One region of the Limnohabitans sp. JirII-29 genome, then DNA from elsewhere that is predicted to be linked to it. Evidence: predicted binding sites of a transcription regulator. Region 1 holds the regulator's gene; each other region holds the start of a gene.
The links. The regulator sigma-54, encoded in region 1, starts transcription at its own class of promoters, with help from an activator protein. The targets are predictions, from matches to a motif close to TGGCANGNAANCTGCTTT.

Region 1 (4,211 bases):
CCGGCGGCAGCGCACGCGGAAAAAGCCGACAAAGACAAACCGCTCAACATCGAGGCTGACAGCCTGGTGCACGACGAGCTCAAGCAAATCAGCGTCTTCAAAGGCCGTGCGGTCTTGACCAAGGGCACCATGGTCATGCGCGGTGAGCGCATTGAGATTCGTCAGGATGCGGATGGTTACCAATTTGGTCTGATCTTGCCCGAGCCCAACAAGCGCGCTTTTTTCCGTCAAAAGCGTGAAGGCCTGGATGAGTACATGGAAGGCGAAGGCCTGCGCATTGACTACGACGGACGCGCCGACCAAGTCATCATGAGCGACCAAGCCGAAGTGCGCCGCTACCGTGGCGCTGTGCTGGCCGACCAAATGACGGGCAAGCGCATCGTCTACAACAACCTCACGGACGTGTTCACCATCGACGGCCAAAAGGCCGGTGAGACGGGTAAGTCCACCGGAGGTCGGGTCCGTGCCACCTTGGCGCCGCGCAGCACAACGACGGACAACAAGTGACCGAGACACTTTCCACCACGCCTTTTACGGATACTTCGGTGAGTTGCCTGGAGGCCTTGCATTTGCAAAAAGCCTACGGCAGCCGCAAGGTGGTGCACGATGTGTCCATCTCCGTGAAAAAAGGCGAAGTGGTGGGCTTGTTGGGCCCCAATGGCGCGGGCAAAACGACCTCGTTTTACATGATCGTGGGCCTGGTGCGGGCCGATGCGGGCAGCATCACCATCGACGGCCAGCCCATCACCCATTTGCCGATTCACAGTCGTTCGCGTTTGGGCTTGAGCTATTTGCCGCAAGAGGCCTCGATTTTTCGCAAGCTCAATGTGCAAGACAACGTGCGCGCGGTGCTGGAGTTGCAACGCGATGACCACGGTGCCCCGCTGACCGAGGGTGAGATCGACCGTCGCCTGACCGCCTTGCTGCAAGAGTTGCGAGTCGAGCATTTGCGCATGTCGCCCTCCGTGGCCTTGTCGGGTGGCGAGCGTCGCCGGGTCGAAATTGCCCGTGCCTTGGCCACTCAGCCGCGTTTTATCTTGCTCGATGAGCCATTTGCCGGCATCGATCCGATTGCCGTGATTGAAATTCAACGCATCATTGGTTTTTTGAAAGCACGTGGCATGGGGGTGTTGATCACCGACCACAACGTGCGCGAGACGCTGGGCATTTGCGACCACGCCTGCATCATCAGCGAAGGCCGTGTGCTGGCCCAAGGCACGCCCACCGAGATTGTCGAGAACGCCGATGTGCGTCGCGTCTATCTTGGCGAACACTTCCGCATGTAGCCATGGCCCTCGCACCTACCCTATGAAGCAAGGCCTCTCCCTACGCGTCTCCCAGCATCTGGCCCTGACGCCGCAGCTGCAGCAGTCGATCCGTCTGTTGCAGCTGTCCACGCTGGAGTTGAGCCAAGAGATTGAGCAGATGCTCGACGAGAACCCGTTTCTCGACAAAGAATTTGAAGAGGCACCACGCGAAGAATTTGGCGTGGCCCAGGCCGACACGCCCGCACATGCGGACGATGCAGAGCCAGCGCGCGAGATGGCCGCGATGGACAACACCGTGTCTGAAATTTCGGTCGACAACACCGCCAGCGACACAGAACCCAGCGTGGACGGCGTGGCTGAGAGCTGGGAGGGGGACGGCAGCGTGGAGTTCTCCGCCGATGACTCCGAGTGGGGCGGCGACGCCCCCGCGCACAACAACACCGGCGGCGACGATGCGGCAGATGCCACCGAGTTGGCCCGCAGCCAAGAATCGTTGACCGCGCATTTGCATCGCCAGGCCTTGTCCTTGCGCCTGAGCGAGACCGACCGCTCGGCCCTGCGTTACCTGATTGAAAACCTCAACGACGATGGCTACCTGGAAGACTCGCTGCGCAGCCTGGCCGAGGGCCTGGCAGGCGACGACGAAGAGCAGTTGGAAGAGTTGGAACACCGCTTTCAAGTGGCCTTGCATTTGCTGCAAAGCCTGGAGCCTGTGGGCGTGGGCGCCCGCGATTTGGCCGAATGCCTGTGCTTGCAAATCAAGGCTTTGAAACCCAAGGGCGAAGAAGCGCAAATGGTGTGCGATGTGGCTCTGCGCATGTGCCAGCAGCCGCTGGAGTTGCTCGCCAAGCGCGACATCAAGCGTTTGATGCTGGCGCTGGGCGACAGCGAGGCGCACATCAAGGCCGCTATTCCGCTGATTGCCCGACTCGAACCCAAACCAGGCCGACGTTTTGCCGACGTGGAACGCCATGTGGTGGTGCCCGATGTGCTGGTCACGCGCATTGGCAAATCGGTCACGCCCAAGTTTCGCGTCATGCTCAACCCCGATGTGATGCCACGTCTGCGGGTGCACGACATTTATGCCAACGCCTTGAAGGGCGGCAAGGGCGAGGCGCACCAGGGCTTGCAGCAACGCCTGCAAGAGGCGCGCTGGTTCATCAAAAACATCCAACAGCGCTTTGACACCATCTTGCGGGTGAGCAACGCCATTGCCGAGCGACAGAAAAACTTTTTCATCCACGGCGAACTCGCCATGCGCCCGATGGTGCTGCGTGAGATTGCCGAAGAGCTGGGGCTGCACGAGTCCACCATCAGCCGCGTCACCACCAACAAGTACATGAGCACGCCGTTTGGCACCTTTGAGCTGAAGTACTTCTTTGGCTCAGGACTCGAAACAGACAGCGGCAACAACGCGTCCAGCACGGCGGTGCGCGCGCTCATCAAACAATTCGTGGCCAGCGAAAACCCCAAAAAACCCTTGTCAGACAACCAGCTGTCTGAGATGCTCAAAGAGCAAGGCATTGAGTGCGCACGTCGCACCGTGGCCAAGTACCGCGAGGCGCTGCGGATTGCGCCGACCACGTTGCGCAAAGCGCTGTAAACACTAGCTCGGCTGACCGGTCAGGCTTGTGCTGGCGGATTGGCTTTGAACGGATCACCATGAATCAACTCCATCTCTTTTTACCGTGCGCCGCAGGCGTTGAAACTTATCTGGCCACCGAGGTGCAACGCATCACCGGCATCGGGTCAGACGACTTGCGTGCTTTTCGCGCCGGCGTGATGGTGCGCGGCTCGTGGCGTGACGCCATGCTGCTCAACCTGCACAGCCGTTTGGCCCAGCGTGTGTTGGTGGAGCTGTCGTACACCCAATACCGCTCGGAACAAGACTTGTACAACGCGGCCTCCAGCGTGGCGTGGGAGCTGTGGTTCACGCCCAAACAGAGCTTCAAGATCGAAATCACCGCGCAGCACAGCCCCCTCAAGAGCCTGAACTTTGCCGCGCTCAAAATCAAAGACGCGGTGGCCGACCGCTTCCGCAACAAAAGCGGTGTCCGCCCCGATGTGGACACCCGTTGGCCCGATTCACGCATCTACGCCCACCTGACCACCGACGAGCTCACCCTCTACATCGACACCTCGGGCGAGCCCTTGTTCAAACGCGGCTGGCGCGCCGACAAAGGCGACGCACCTTTGAAAGAAACCTTGGCCGCAGCCATGTTGGCGGCCAGTGGCTGGAGCCAGGGCGATGGCACACCCGCCAACCCCGACGGCTGGTGCGCGCAGGGCGTGCCTTTGTATGACCCGTGCTGCGGCAGCGGCACCATCGCCATCGAGGCGGCGCAAATTGCGTGCAACATTGCGCCGGGCTCGATGCGTCGCTTTGGTTTTGAAAAGCTGGTACCGTTTCAGCCACACGTCTGGCAAGGCCTGTTGGAAAACGCGCGAGGCCAGCAGTGCGCACCGCGTGCGCCCGTGTTTGGCAGCGATGTGGCGTTTCGCATGGTCGACTTTGCACAGCGCAATGCCGAGCGTGCCGGTGTGGCCCATGCGGTGGAGTTGCGCGGCGGTGATGCGCTGCAACGCATGCCGCCGTCGGACCTGCCCGGCGTGATGTTGGTCAACCCACCGTACGGCGAACGCATTGAGGCGGCGGGTATTGCGGGTGCCGCACGTCGTGCCCGTTATGCGCCGCCCACCGAGTACGTGTCGCCCTATGAAGATGTGATGGACGACGAAGCGCCCGACGGTGCGCGCCTAGACACCCCCCGCTTTGGCGCGCGTGAGATCACACAAACCGAAGACGGGGGCGATTTTTTCAGCCAGCTTGCCAGCCATTGGAAAAAGAACTACCCCGGTTGGACCGCCTGGATGTTGACCCCCGACCTCAAATTGCCTGGGCGCATGCGCTTCAAAGAATCGCGCCGCGTGCCCATGTGGAAC
Region 2 (4,211 bases), on a different contig from region 1:
TGTTGATGGTGTAGGGCCGCGTGGGGTTGGTGGAGGAGGGCAACACATTGGCCTCGCCCACCACTTTCAAAATATCGGGCGCATGGCCACCGCCCGCACCTTCGGTGTGGAAGGTGTGGATGGTGCGGCCTTTGAACGCGGCCACGGTGTCTTCCACAAAGCCCGATTCGTTGAGGGTGTCGGTGTGGATGGCCACTTGGGTGTCGGTGGCCTCGGCCACGTTCAGGCAGTTGTCAATGGCCGCCGGTGTGGTGCCCCAGTCTTCGTGCAGCTTGAGGCCAATGGCCCCGGCGTTGATTTGTTCGTGCAAGGCGTCGGGCAGGGCCGCGTTGCCCTTGCCCAAAAAGCCCAAGTTCATGGGAAAGGCGTCGGCGGCTTGCAGCATGCGCTCCAGGTTCCAGGCCCCGGGTGTGCAGGTGGTGGCAAAGGTGCCGGTGGCCGGGCCGGTGCCGCCGCCGATCATGGTGGTGACACCGCTGGTCAGCGCTTCTTCAATTTGCTGTGGCGCGATGAAGTGGATGTGGGTGTCGATGCCGCCCGCTGTGACGATGTTGCCCTCGCAGCTGATGACTTCTGTGCCCGGGCCAATCACGATGTCCACACCGGCTTGGGTGTCGGGGTTGCCGGCTTTGCCAATGGCCACGATGCGCCCACCCTTGAGGCCAATGTCGGCTTTGACGATGCCCCAGTGGTCCAGGATCAGCGCGTTGGTGAGCACGGTGTCCACCGCGCCGCCAGCTTGCGGGCCTGAGCCTGTGCCATCGCGTGTGCGTTGGCTTTGAGCCATGCCGTCGCGGATGGTTTTGCCGCCGCCAAATTTAACTTCTTCGCCATAACCACCAGCGCGCAGGGTGAAGTCTTGTTCGACTTCAATCACCAAATCGGTGTCAGCCAGACGAACCCGGTCGCCCACGGTGGGGCCAAACATTTCCGCGTAAGCGCGTTTGCCAATCGTTGCCATCAGTGTTGTCCTTTGACAGGGGCGTCAACAGCGCCGTTGACCAAGCCGCGAAAACCAAACACTTGGCGGTCACCGCCCAGATCGACCAACTCCACCGTGCGCTGTTGACCAGGCTCGAAGCGCACCGCAGTGCCCGAGGCAATGTTCAGGCGCATGCCATGTGCCGCCGTGCGGTCAAAGCCCAAGGCGCCATTGGTTTCGGCAAAGTGGTAGTGCGAGCCCACTTGGATAGGGCGGTCGCCGGTGTTTTGCACCACCAAGGTCAGCGTGCGCCGTCCGGGGTTGAGCGTGTGTTCGCCCTCATCGATGAAGAGTTCTCCGGGTGTCATGTGCGCCTCGCTTTATTTGCCACGGCCCGTGAACCACCACAGCAAAGCAGCGACAGCGGCAGCTGCCACAAAGCCCACCACATCGGTGGCGTGGTAGTGCGATGCGCCTTCGATGCCATGGCCTTCATGGGCCCAGGCGTTGAGGCTGAGTGCGCTCAGCAGAGAAAGAAGTTTGTTCATGGGGGCAGCTCCACAGCGTGTGACACGCAGCAAAAAACAAGGTCAAAGAATGGGTTGGTGCACGGTCACCAGCTTGGTGCCGTCGGGGAAGGTGGCTTCCACCTGTATGTCAGGAATCATCTCGGCCACACCGTCCATCACGTCGGCACGGGTCAAGACGCTGCGGCCTTCACTCATGAGTTGAGCCACGGTTTTGCCGTCGCGTGCGCCCTCCATCACGGCGGCACTGATCAGGGCCACGGCTTCGGGGTAGTTGAGTTTCAAGCCGCGTGCTTGGCGCCGTTCAGCCAGCAGCGCGGCGGTGAAGATCAGGAGTTTGTCTTTTTCGCGAGGTGTGAGTTCCATGGTTTTTTCCTTGCAACTTGTGTGCCCTATTGTCCGTCTGAGTTGTGACGCAAATGTGCATGCTTTGGTGCGAAAAGTCCGACATGGTGCGTCATAGGATGCACCCAATCTGTGCGTTGACTGTTTGAAAGGGGGTGTGGCGGTCGAACTTGGTGCGCATCACCGAGCTGTGTGGGAATGAAGCCGGCTCTTTATAGAAGTTGGAATTTTCTTTAGGGAAAAAGTGTGCTGGCACGGGCTTTGCAAAAGGTGAAAGAGCGCGTCGAGTTGGTCCCGCGTGATGAACTTTCTAATTTGGAGTGAACCCCATGATGAATCGTCGAGGAAACCTCAAGGCCCTGGCCGCAGCCGCAGCGCTGTCGGTGGGATCGTTTGCCGTTGTGCCGCAAGCCTTTGCCGCAGACACCATCAAGGTGGGCGTGCTGCACAGCCTGTCGGGCACCATGGCCATCTCGGAGACCGTGCTCAAAGACACCGTCTTGATGGCGATTGACGAAATCAACGCCAAAGGCGGCGTGCTGGGCAAAAAGCTCGAACCCGTGGTGGTCGACCCCGCCTCCAACTGGCCTTTGTTTGCAGAAAAAACCAAGCAGTTGCTGACCCAAGACAAAGTGGCCGTGATGTTTGGTTGCTGGACCTCCGTGTCGCGCAAGTCGGTGTTGCCCGTGGTTGAAGAGCTCAACGGTTTGCTGTTCTACCCCGTGCAATACGAAGGTGAAGAGCTGAGCAAAAACGTGTTCTACACGGGTGCTGCCCCGAACCAACAAGCCATCCCTGCCGTGGACTATTTGATGAGCAAAGACGGTGGTGCTGCCAAGCGCTGGGTCTTGCTGGGTACCGACTATGTGTACCCCCGCACCACCAACAAAATCTTGCGCGCTTATCTCAAGAGCAAGGGCGTGAAAGAGTCTGACATCGACGAAAAGTACACCCCGTTTGGCCACAGCGACTACCAAACCATCGTGGCCGACATCAAGAAATTCTCAGCCGGTGGCAAGACCGCCGTGGTGTCCACCATCAACGGTGACTCCAACGTGCCGTTCTACAAAGAACTGGGCAACGCAGGCTTGAAGGCCAAAGACGTGCCCGTGGTGGCATTCAGTGTGGGCGAAGAAGAGCTGCGTGGTGTGGACACCAAGCCTCTGGTGGGCCACTTGGCGGCATGGAACTACTTCATGAGCATCAAGAACCCGACCAACGACGCCTTCATCAAGAAGTGGGCTGCGTATGCCAAGGCGCACAACATCGCGGGTCACAAGGACAAGCCACTGACCAACGACCCGATGGAAGCCACCTACATCGGCATCAACATGTGGAAGCAAGCGGTCGAGAAGGCCAAGAGCACCGATGTGGACAAGGTGATTGCGGCGATGGCGGGTCAGACCTTCACGGCACCGAGCGGCATCACCAGCAAGATGGATGAGAAGAACCACCACTTGCACAAGTCGGTGTTCATTGGCGAGATCAAGGCCGATGGCCAATTCAACGTGGTGTGGAAGACACCCGGTCCTGTCAAGGCCAAGCCATGGAGCCCGTTCATTGAAGGCAACGACAAGAAGCCTGATGAACCTGTGAAGAAGTAAGCGTTTTCCTAGGGATGAACTTTGGGGGAGGGCGCTGCTCTCCCCTTTTTTACTGGAATGTCGATGAATCGATTGGCCTTTTTGGGAATTGCCTGTGGACTGCTGTGGGGGGCGCATGCCCATGCGTTGACCGCAGAGCAGGCACGTGCCTTGACAGTGGGCGAGACGGATGCACGCATCACCGCGTTGCAGCAGGCCTTGGCCTCGCCCGATGAAAAAACAGCTGCTTTCTTGCAGGCCATGGCCGACGATGCGGTCAAGCTCCATGGCGCTCAGGTGTTGGTGGTGCGCGATGGCCAAGCCACAGATCCGGTGACCGGCAACACCATGGCTTTGCCCGAGGGCGCGGAGGATGTGATCAACAACAACCGCATGCGCGGCGAGGTGGACTCCGCCTTGGCGGCCTTGCAGTTGCTCAGCCCCGACGCGGCCAAGCGCTTGGCTGCGGTGAATGCTTTGCTCAAAGAGCCAGACCCGACCAAGCTGGCCATGTTGGAAAAAGCCTTGGGCGCTGAAGCCGATGCCAAGGTCAAAACACAAATGTTGTTGGCCCGTGCCGCTGTGCTGCTCAACAGCGAGAAGGTGGCTGAGCGCTTGGCGTCTGCCAAGGCCTTGGCCGAGAGCCAAACCCCAGACACCCAGTTGCTGCTCAACCAGCGCTTGAGCCAAGAAGACGACAAGCAAGTGCGCGCGCAATTGGAGTCGTCGTTGCGCACCATCCAATCGGCGTTGAATTGGGGCGAGAAGCTGGGTGCTTTGTTCACCGGCATCAGCCTGGGTTCTATTTTGTTGCTGGTGGCCTTGGGGCTGGCC
Region 3 (4,211 bases), 200 kb from region 1:
CATGCGTGACTTCTCGGTCAAAGTTTTTGATGCACGCGGCGTACTCAAAAGCGAAATGGCAGGAGTGCAAGGCCGACACTATCCAGACACCGATACTCTTGAAATAGACCAGCCACGTATTCGTGCGATCTCTAGAGAGGGTCGTATCACCACGGCGCGTGCTACGCGTGCCGTGATCAATGCCGATGGCTCAGAAATTCAGCTGTTTGAGAAAACAGTATTGATCCGAGAGGCTGCTCAAAGTGCACGGGGTGAGATATGGCCGCGTAGCGAATTGCGCAGTGAGTTTTTACACTTGTTTCCCAATACAGAAAAAATCCGAACGCATTTACCCGTGGAGCTGCTTAGGGGCGATGGCGAACGATTCACGGCTGATCACATGGATTACGACAACATGGACCGCTTGATGCAACTGGGCGGTCGTGTGCATGGCACGATATTGCCGCGTAAAAGCAAACCCTAAGGCGTGTGAGTAGACAGCAAAAAGGCTCCCGAGGGAGCCTTTTGATTTGCTTCAGCGTGAGCTGGGCAGATTAGTAGCTGTTGCCGCCGCCGCCAAAGCCGCCGCGACCACCGCCGCCGCCACTGCGACCACCGCCGCCGCCTTCGCGACCGCCGCCACCGTAGGGGCTACGGAAACCGCCGCCGCCACCACCTTCGCGACCGCCACCACCGTAGCCGCCACCGCCACCACCACCGTAGCTACCGCCGCCGGTACGTGGAGGACGTGCCTCCATGGGGCGTGCTTCGTTGACAACCAGGCTACGACCACCCAAAGGTGCGCCGTTCATGCCTTCAACAGCGGCTTGTGCTTCGGCGTCGCTGCCCATTTCCACAAAACCAAAACCTTTGGAACGACCAGTGTCGCGCTCCATCATGACTTTGGCGCTGGTCACAGTACCGAACTGTCCGAAAGACTGCTCAAGATCGCTGTCGCGTACCGAATACGGCAAATTGCCGACGTACAGTTTATTGCCCATGAAAGGGACTCCTTAAAACACAAAAAACAAGCGATGGAGTCCCGAATGCACAACGCAACCAAAGCGGTGGCGCGAAACTGACCGATCACCAAACACACTGTGCTGGCGCGAGCGCCAACCCAGCAAAGACCATTATGGAGCACAAGTGAGCAGAAAAACCAAGCGTTTACCTGTATTTGAAAGAATTCATGCGTGAAAAACCACAATTCATGCGGCTTACCAGCTCACTTCTCGTTCGGGTGTTCCGCTGATCTTGTGAATTGTCAAATCGGCTCCTTCAAATTCTTCCTCTTGGCTCAGCCGCAAACCAAGGGATATTTTCAAAATACCGTAAACCACAAAGCCCCCAATCAAGGCCCAGCAAACCCCCAATGCCGTACCTGCCAACTGGGCCGACAAGCTCACCCCACCTAGGCCGCCGAGCGTTGTGGTGCCAAAAATGCCAGCGGCAATGCCGCCCCAGGTGCCACACAAACCGTGCAAAGGCCAGACTCCCAACACATCGTCAATACGCCATTTATTTTGTGTCAGCGTGAACATGACCACAAAAATGGCCCCAGCCACAGCGCCAACCACCAAAGCGCCCATCGGGTGCATCACATCAGAGCCAGCGCAAACAGCGACCAAACCGGCAAGTGGGCCGTTGTGCACGAAGCCAGGATCGTTTTTACCCAACAGCAGAGCAACCAAAGTGCCGCCGACCATGGCCATCAGTGAATTTACCGCCACCAAACCAGAAATTTTGTCTAGCGTTTGAGCGCTCATCACGTTGAATCCAAACCAGCCCACGATCAAAATCCATGCGCCTAAGGCGAGAAAGGGGATGCTTGAAGGTGGATGGGCAGAGACAGCCCCGTCTTTGCGGTAACGGTTGCTGCGTGCGCCTAGTAATAACACGGCGGGTAAAGCAATCCAGCCCCCCAAGGCATGCACAACCACGGAGCCTGCGAAATCATGGAACTCTTCACCGGTGCTGGTTTTGAGCCAAGCCTGAACACCGAAATGTTGATTCCAGGCAATGCCTTCATAAAAGGGATAAATAAAACCGACGATCACGGCGGTGGCAATAAGCTGTGGCCAAAACTTGGCGCGCTCAGCAATGCCGCCAGAAATAATCGCAGGAATGGCAGCAGCGAAAGTCAACAAAAAGAAGAACTTCACGAGTTCGTAGCCATTTTTGGCCGCTAGTGTTTCGGCTCCCACCATGAAACTCGTGCCATAGGCTACGCCGTAACCGACCACAAAATAAGCGACGGTCGATACGCAAAAGTCCACCAAAATTTTCACCAAAGCATTGACCTGGTTTTTTTTGCGAACGGTGCCTAGTTCTAAGAAAGCAAAGCCGGCATGCATTGCCAGCACCATGATGGCTCCGAGGAGGATGAACAGTGCATCTGCGCCCTGTTTAAGTGCGTCCATGAATAAATCCTTGATGGGTTGAACTTGTTTGGTGCGAGTCGGTGCTTTTTTTACAAAGCGCACCATATGCAAGCAATAAACGCACCAAACAAGTAGCCCATCACGGTTTTGGGGCGAAATTTTTCACAAGAATAGATTTTTCGTATACGTAGATAGATCGCATCTTCATATTGGCATGGCCATTTGGACGTTGATTCCGGACAAAATCGAAGAGGAAGAAACGCAGATTGCACAACGTTTTGGTGTGGTCGGGGCGACTTTTGTCACGTTTTTTCTGGCGGAGATGGGAGACAAAACCCAAATCGCGACGGTGGCCATGGCGGTTCACTATGGCGATCCACTCCTGGTGGTGATGGGGTCCACGCTAGGCATGCTGATTGCAGACGTACCCGCCGTGTTTTTGGGGAATAGATTGGCAGACCGCATTCCCATGAAGCTTGTTCACACCATGCCCGTCGCCATATTTGCGGCGCTCGGTGTGGGCCATACTGGTTGTGGCATAAAAAACGCCCGCAGCATTCAAGCCCGGGCGCTGGATGCTCAAGGCACCTCGAGTGCCTTGGGCTTGCCGTATTACTTGGCGATGACGCGAACCATCTCCAAACACTTGTTCGAGTAGCCCCACTCGTTGTCGTACCAAGACACGATTTTCACGAAGGTGCTATCCAGTGCAATGCCGGCATCTGCGTCAAACACGCTGGTGCATGGCTCGCCGCGGAAGTCCGTGGCAACCACTTTGTCTTCCGTGTAACCCAACACGCCTTTCAAGGCGCCCTGGCTTTGTGCTTTCATTTCGGCGCAGATTTCAGCGTAGCTGGCTTCTTTGTTCAATTCAACCGTCAAGTCCACCACCGACACGTCAGAGGTTGGCACGCGGAAGGACATGCCAGTGAGCTTTTTGTTCAGCTCTGGAATTACCACGCCCACCGCCTTGGCGGCGCCAGTGCTGGAGGGGATGATGTTTTCCAAGATGCCACGGCCACCGCGCCAGTCTTTGTTGGACGGGCCGTCCACGGTTTTTTGGGTGGCGGTGGCTGCGTGCACGGTGGTCATCAGGCCGCGCTTGATACCCCATTTGTCGTTCAACACTTTGGCCACAGGTGCCAAGCAGTTGGTGGTGCAAGAAGCGTTAGACACGATGGCTTGGCCCGCATACGTGGTGTGGTTCACACCGTACACAAACATGGGGGTGTCGTCTTTGGAAGGCGCTGACAGCAACACTTTCTTGGCACCTGCCGCCAAGTGTTTCTCGGCCGTGGGCTTGTCCAAGAACAAACCAGTGGCTTCAATCACGATGTCAGCACCGATCTCGTTCCACTTCAAAGCCGACGGATCACGTTCTTGGGTCAGTCGAATCTTTTTGCCATTGACCACCAGGTTGCCACCGTCCACAGACACCTCACCTTTGAAGCGGCCATGCACGCTGTCGTACTTGAGCATGTATGCCAAGTAATCGGGTTCCAGCAAGTCGTTGATGCCAACCACTTCGATGTCGTTGAAGTTCTGTACAGCGGCGCGAAACACCATGCGTCCGATACGACCGAAGCCGTTGATACCGATCTTGATAGCCATGAAATTACCCTTCTAAAGTTAAAAATGAAGCAGTGAAACAGTTACTTGGCCAGCACGGCTTGCACCGTCTCGGCCACGTTCTCGGGGGTGAAGCCAAAGTGCTTGAACAGCACCGGTGCAGGCGCGGACTCGCCGTAAGTGTCGATGCCCACCACCGCGGAGACACCATATTTCCACCAGCCGTCGGTCGAGCCCATCTCCACGGCAATGCGTGGGATGCCCGCTGGCAAGACCGCCGAT
Region 4 (4,211 bases), 290 kb from region 1:
ACCTGCCACAGCAGCGTTGATGTGCACGACGGTACCGCCAGCGAAGTCGAGTGCACCCTTGGCCCACAACCAACCTGCGGCAGCTGTGACAGTTTCCAAAGAAGCAGCGTCGGTGATGGCGTCAGGGCCGTCCCAATACCAAACCATGTGGGCCACAGGCATGTAGCTGAAGGTGAACCACAAAGCGCAGAACAACAACACCGCAGAGAAGCGAGCGCGCTCAGCGAAAGCACCCACGATCAAGGTACAAGTGATGGCAGCAAACGTGGCTTGGAAGGCAGCGAAGGTCAACTCGGGAATCACCACACCTTTGCTGAACGTGGCAGCAATGGAGTCAGGCGTGATGCCTTTGAAGAACAACTTGTCCAGTCCACCAATGAACGGATTACCCGCCGAGAAGGTCATGGAGTAGCCGTAGATCACCCACAAGACATAAATCAAGGAGGTCACGACAAACACCTGCATCAACACGGACAGCATGTTCTTGCTGCGGACCAAACCGCCGTAGAACAAGGCCAGACCAGGGATGGTCATCAGAATCACGAGCACAGTGGCCACGGTCATCCAAGCGGTATCGCCTTTGTTAGGCACGGGAGCTGGAGCAGCTTCGGCAGCAGCAGGTGCGGCGGCTGCAGCAGCAGCAGCTGGCGCAGTGGCCTTGGCTTCAGCAACAGGAGCAGCGGGCGCTGCGGTCTGCGCCATGACGGCAGAGCCGCCGAGCAGCAGGCCTAGCCCGAGGGCGAGGGAGGCAAGCAGTTTTTTCATGATGGGGTCTTTCAAAAAGGGCGTCTGTGCGACACGATCAAAGGGCTTCGGGACCGGTTTCACCGGTGCGAATGCGAACCACTTGTTCGAGGTCGTAGACAAAAATCTTGCCGTCGCCAATCTTGCCGGTGCGGGCAGAACCCTCAATGGCTTCGATGGCGCGGTCGACTTGTTCTGAAGCCACAGCGGCTTCAATCTTGACCTTAGGCAAGAAGTCAACCACGTACTCGGCACCGCGATACAACTCGGTATGGCCTTTCTGACGGCCAAAGCCTTTGACTTCTGTGACAGTGATGCCTTGAACCCCAATTTGCGACAAGGCTTCGCGAACCTCGTCCAACTTGAAAGGTTTGATGATGGCGGTGATGAGTTTCATGGTTGCTCCTAGAGAAGACGACGAGCTTGGTTTAGAAGCTGTATTTCACGCCAAGGACAACAGTGCTCTTGGCTTGGTTGAAGGACTGGTAAGGGCTACTGTAGAAGCCACCCGAAGCGCCATTACCGTTCGTGCTGATTGCAGATGCACTGGCAGACAAGCCGTCACCCAGATCTTTGTTCAAAGTCAACGCCACATCTGTGTAATTGGCAGCAGCGGTGTTCTTCACCACCTGGCGACCAGCGTGGGGAACCAGCGAGTAGCCGTCACCCAGGTCAAAGGTGGCGCTCAAGTCAATGTAAGTGCTGCCCTTGGAATTGATGTTGCCGAACAAATCAGACAAAGAGTAAGAGTACTTGGCTGTGTAAGCGCCAGCAGTGACGGCACCATAAATTTCGTCGGTGTTGGCATTGGTCCACGTCGTGCCTGTTCCAGTGTTTTTCAACGTATTGCCCTGGTATTGGTAGCGCAGATAACCCACGTCATAAGCCAAACCAGCTGCTTCACCTTTGTAGCCACCGTACAGATCGATTTCAACGGGACCTTTGACAGGGCTGGCTGCCGTGCTGTTGTCTTTGATCCAACGAATGGTTGAAGCCCAAGCCCCCAGGTAAAAGCCATTGGTGTTCGCGTAATCCACGCCACCTTGCAGCGCAGGTTGGCCGTGCGTTTGTGCAATGCCGCGGTAGCGGTACTCGCTCGCCACACCCACGTTGTAGCCCAAGGTCGACTCAGGCGCAGCAGGTGCTGTCTGAGCAAAAGCAGCCGAAGAGGTGGCCAAGAGGGCCAGCAGAAGTTTGGACTTGATGTTCATTTGTTTTCTCCATGAAAAAGATTGGGTACATGTTCAGTTAGCAGGGTCCGTGCCAGGGAAGGAGTAAACAAAAGTGTTTATCGCACCTACACAACCCCCCAAAGTGATGCGGTAGTCTGAACACAGAACCATTTTGGCGCACATATTTGGTGCGCACCTTCGCCTTGCTTGCCCTGCATTGGGGCTCAATCACACGGGAGATATATGACACTTGCTTTGATTCACAGCCGTGCGCTGTTGGGGTTGCGTGCTCCTGCCGTGACGGTCGAGGTGCATCTGGCCAATGGATTGCCCAGCTTCACACTGGTGGGCTTGGCCGACACCGAGGTCAAAGAGGCACGTGAACGGGTGCGCTGCGCCATTCAGAATTCGGGGCTCGACTTCCCCAGCAACAAGCGCATCACGGTCAATTTGGCCCCTGCTGATCTGCCCAAAGATTCGGGGCGCTTCGATTTGCCCATCGCGCTCGGCATCTTGGCCGCTCATGGGCAATTGGATGCTGAGGCTTTGGCACTGCACGAGTTTGCAGGCGAGTTATCGCTTTCGGGTGAGCTGCGCCCAGTACGCGGCGCCTTGGCCATGGGACTGGCTTTGCATGGCGCAGGGGTACGCACACGCCTGGTGCTGCCACGCACCAGCGCCGAAGAAGCGGCTTTGGTTCCCACCGCGGAGGTGTACTGTGCGCACCATTTGAAAGATGTGGTCGCGCACTTTGCCAAACCAGAGACAGATCTAGCGCAAACGCTCGCCATCGATGGAATGGGCTGGGCTCGGTTATCGCCTGCACCAAAGAACGGCTCACGGCCCCATGACGGTGCTGATCTGGCCGATGTCAAAGGTCAAGCCGTCCCCAGACGTGCGCTTGAAATCGCCGCCGCAGGCGGTCATTCGCTGCTGTTTGTCGGTCCCCCGGGCTCGGGCAAATCCATGCTCGCGCAGCGCTTTGCCGCGTTGTTACCAGACATGAGCTTGGACGAAGCCTTAGAGAGTGCCGCCATTGCCAGCTTGGCGGGTCGGTTTGCGTTGTCGCAGTGGATGCAACGCCCCACGCGCAGTCCACACCACACCGCCACCTCCGTTGCGCTGGTCGGCGGAGGCACGCCACCACGTCCCGGCGAAATCTCGCTCGCACACCACGGTGTGTTGTTTTTGGATGAGCTGCCCGAGTTTCCCAGGCGCGCACTCGAAGCACTGCGTGAGCCACTAGAGAGCGGGCACATCACCTTGTCACGTGCAGCCACGCAAGCGGAGTTTCCGGCGCAGTTTCAGTTGATTGCTGCGATGAACCCTTGCCCATGCGGCCACTTGGGCTCAGCCATCAAGGCCTGCCGCTGCACGCCAGACCAAGTCGCGCGTTACCAAGCCAAACTCAGCGGCCCGCTGCTAGACCGCATAGACCTACAAGTTGAAGTCCCGGCACTGACCCCTCATGTGTTGCTGCAATCAGGCGCCAGCGAACCAACCGTGCAAGTTCGTATGCGTTGCTTAAGCGCCCACGCCCGAGCCATGGCCAGACAAGGCGTGCCCAACCAGGCCCTGCATGGGCAAGCGCTTGAGACCCACCTGCGTCTCGACACAGCCGCCACACAGTTTCTGAACCATGCCGCCACCAAACTCGGCTGGTCAAGCCGCAGCACCCACCGCGTGCTGCGTGTGGCGCGCACCATCGCCGACTTGGCCGAGAGCGATGCCGTCCATACCGCGCATGTGGCAGAAGCGGTGCAATACAGACGGGTTCTGTCCACGCACTGAGAAGGTATGGCTCACTTTTTATCTGTGTGCGATGTGTTCCCGTTTGGGTTGTGCGTGATCGAATTTATCGACCCTCGCTGCGGTTGCATGAGGGCTTCACTTTCACACAACGGAGAAACACGATGAACAAACTTTTGGCATGGACCAGCTTGGCGTGCGCCTTGGCTTTCAACACCGCACGCGCCGAAGGCGACAAACCGACCCAGCAAACCAAGATGGCCACTTGTAACAAGAGCGCCGAAGGCAAGAAAGGCGACGAGCGCAAAGCCTTCATGAAGGAGTGCCTGAGCGCCAAAGCGCCTGCTGCCGACACAGAAACAGCCAAGTCCAAAGGCACTGGCTCACAACAAAACAAAATGAAGCGCTGCAACGAAGAAGCCGCAGGACTCAAAGGCGACGAGCGCAAACAAAAAATGAGTGCTTGCCTCAAGGCTTGACGCACCATGCTCCCCAACACAAAGGGCGCTCCGAGGAGCGCCCTTTGTGTTTTGCAAACGTGTCGCA

Region 2: B9Z39_RS15520 (urease subunit gamma) is a predicted target of sigma-54. The motif match lies at 1,825-1,842, and genes of this name have one in related genera.
Region 3: B9Z39_RS08510 (ammonium transporter) is a predicted target of sigma-54. The motif match lies at 2,469-2,486, and genes of this name have one in related genera.
Region 4: B9Z39_RS08885 (TorF family putative porin) is a predicted target of sigma-54. The motif match lies at 1,993-2,010, and genes of this name have one in related genera.

The regions. Positions count from the first base shown of each region.
Region 1 is NZ_NESB01000004.1:11,568-15,778, reverse strand. Features, by position in the region: gene lptA (lipopolysaccharide transport periplasmic protein LptA) at 1-507, shown strand, start outside; gene lptB (LPS export ABC transporter ATP-binding protein) at 504-1,286, shown strand; gene B9Z39_RS07555 (RNA polymerase factor sigma-54) at 1,309-2,871, shown strand; gene B9Z39_RS07550 (class I SAM-dependent RNA methyltransferase) at 2,931-4,211, shown strand, end outside.
Region 2 is NZ_NESB01000012.1:29,389-33,599, reverse strand. Features, by position in the region: gene ureC (urease subunit alpha) at 1-961, opposite strand, end outside; gene B9Z39_RS15525 (urease subunit beta) at 961-1,290, opposite strand; gene B9Z39_RS17015 (hypothetical protein) at 1,303-1,470, opposite strand; gene B9Z39_RS15520 (urease subunit gamma) at 1,513-1,815, opposite strand; gene urtA (urea ABC transporter substrate-binding protein) at 2,127-3,398, shown strand; gene urtB (urea ABC transporter permease subunit UrtB) at 3,462-4,211, shown strand, end outside.
Region 3 is NZ_NESB01000004.1:213,322-217,532, reverse strand. Features, by position in the region: gene lptC (LPS export ABC transporter periplasmic protein LptC) at 1-463, shown strand, start outside; gene B9Z39_RS08515 (RNA-binding protein) at 534-980, opposite strand; gene B9Z39_RS08510 (ammonium transporter) at 1,197-2,399, opposite strand; gene B9Z39_RS08505 (TMEM165/GDT1 family protein) at 2,575-3,018, shown strand; gene gap (type I glyceraldehyde-3-phosphate dehydrogenase) at 2,973-3,971, opposite strand; gene tkt (transketolase) at 4,013-4,211, opposite strand, start outside.
Region 4 is NZ_NESB01000004.1:304,735-308,945, reverse strand. Features, by position in the region: gene B9Z39_RS08895 (ammonium transporter) at 1-765, opposite strand, end outside; gene glnK (P-II family nitrogen regulator) at 803-1,141, opposite strand; gene B9Z39_RS08885 (TorF family putative porin) at 1,173-1,955, opposite strand; gene B9Z39_RS08880 (YifB family Mg chelatase-like AAA ATPase) at 2,160-3,707, shown strand; gene B9Z39_RS08875 (PsiF family protein) at 3,830-4,144, shown strand.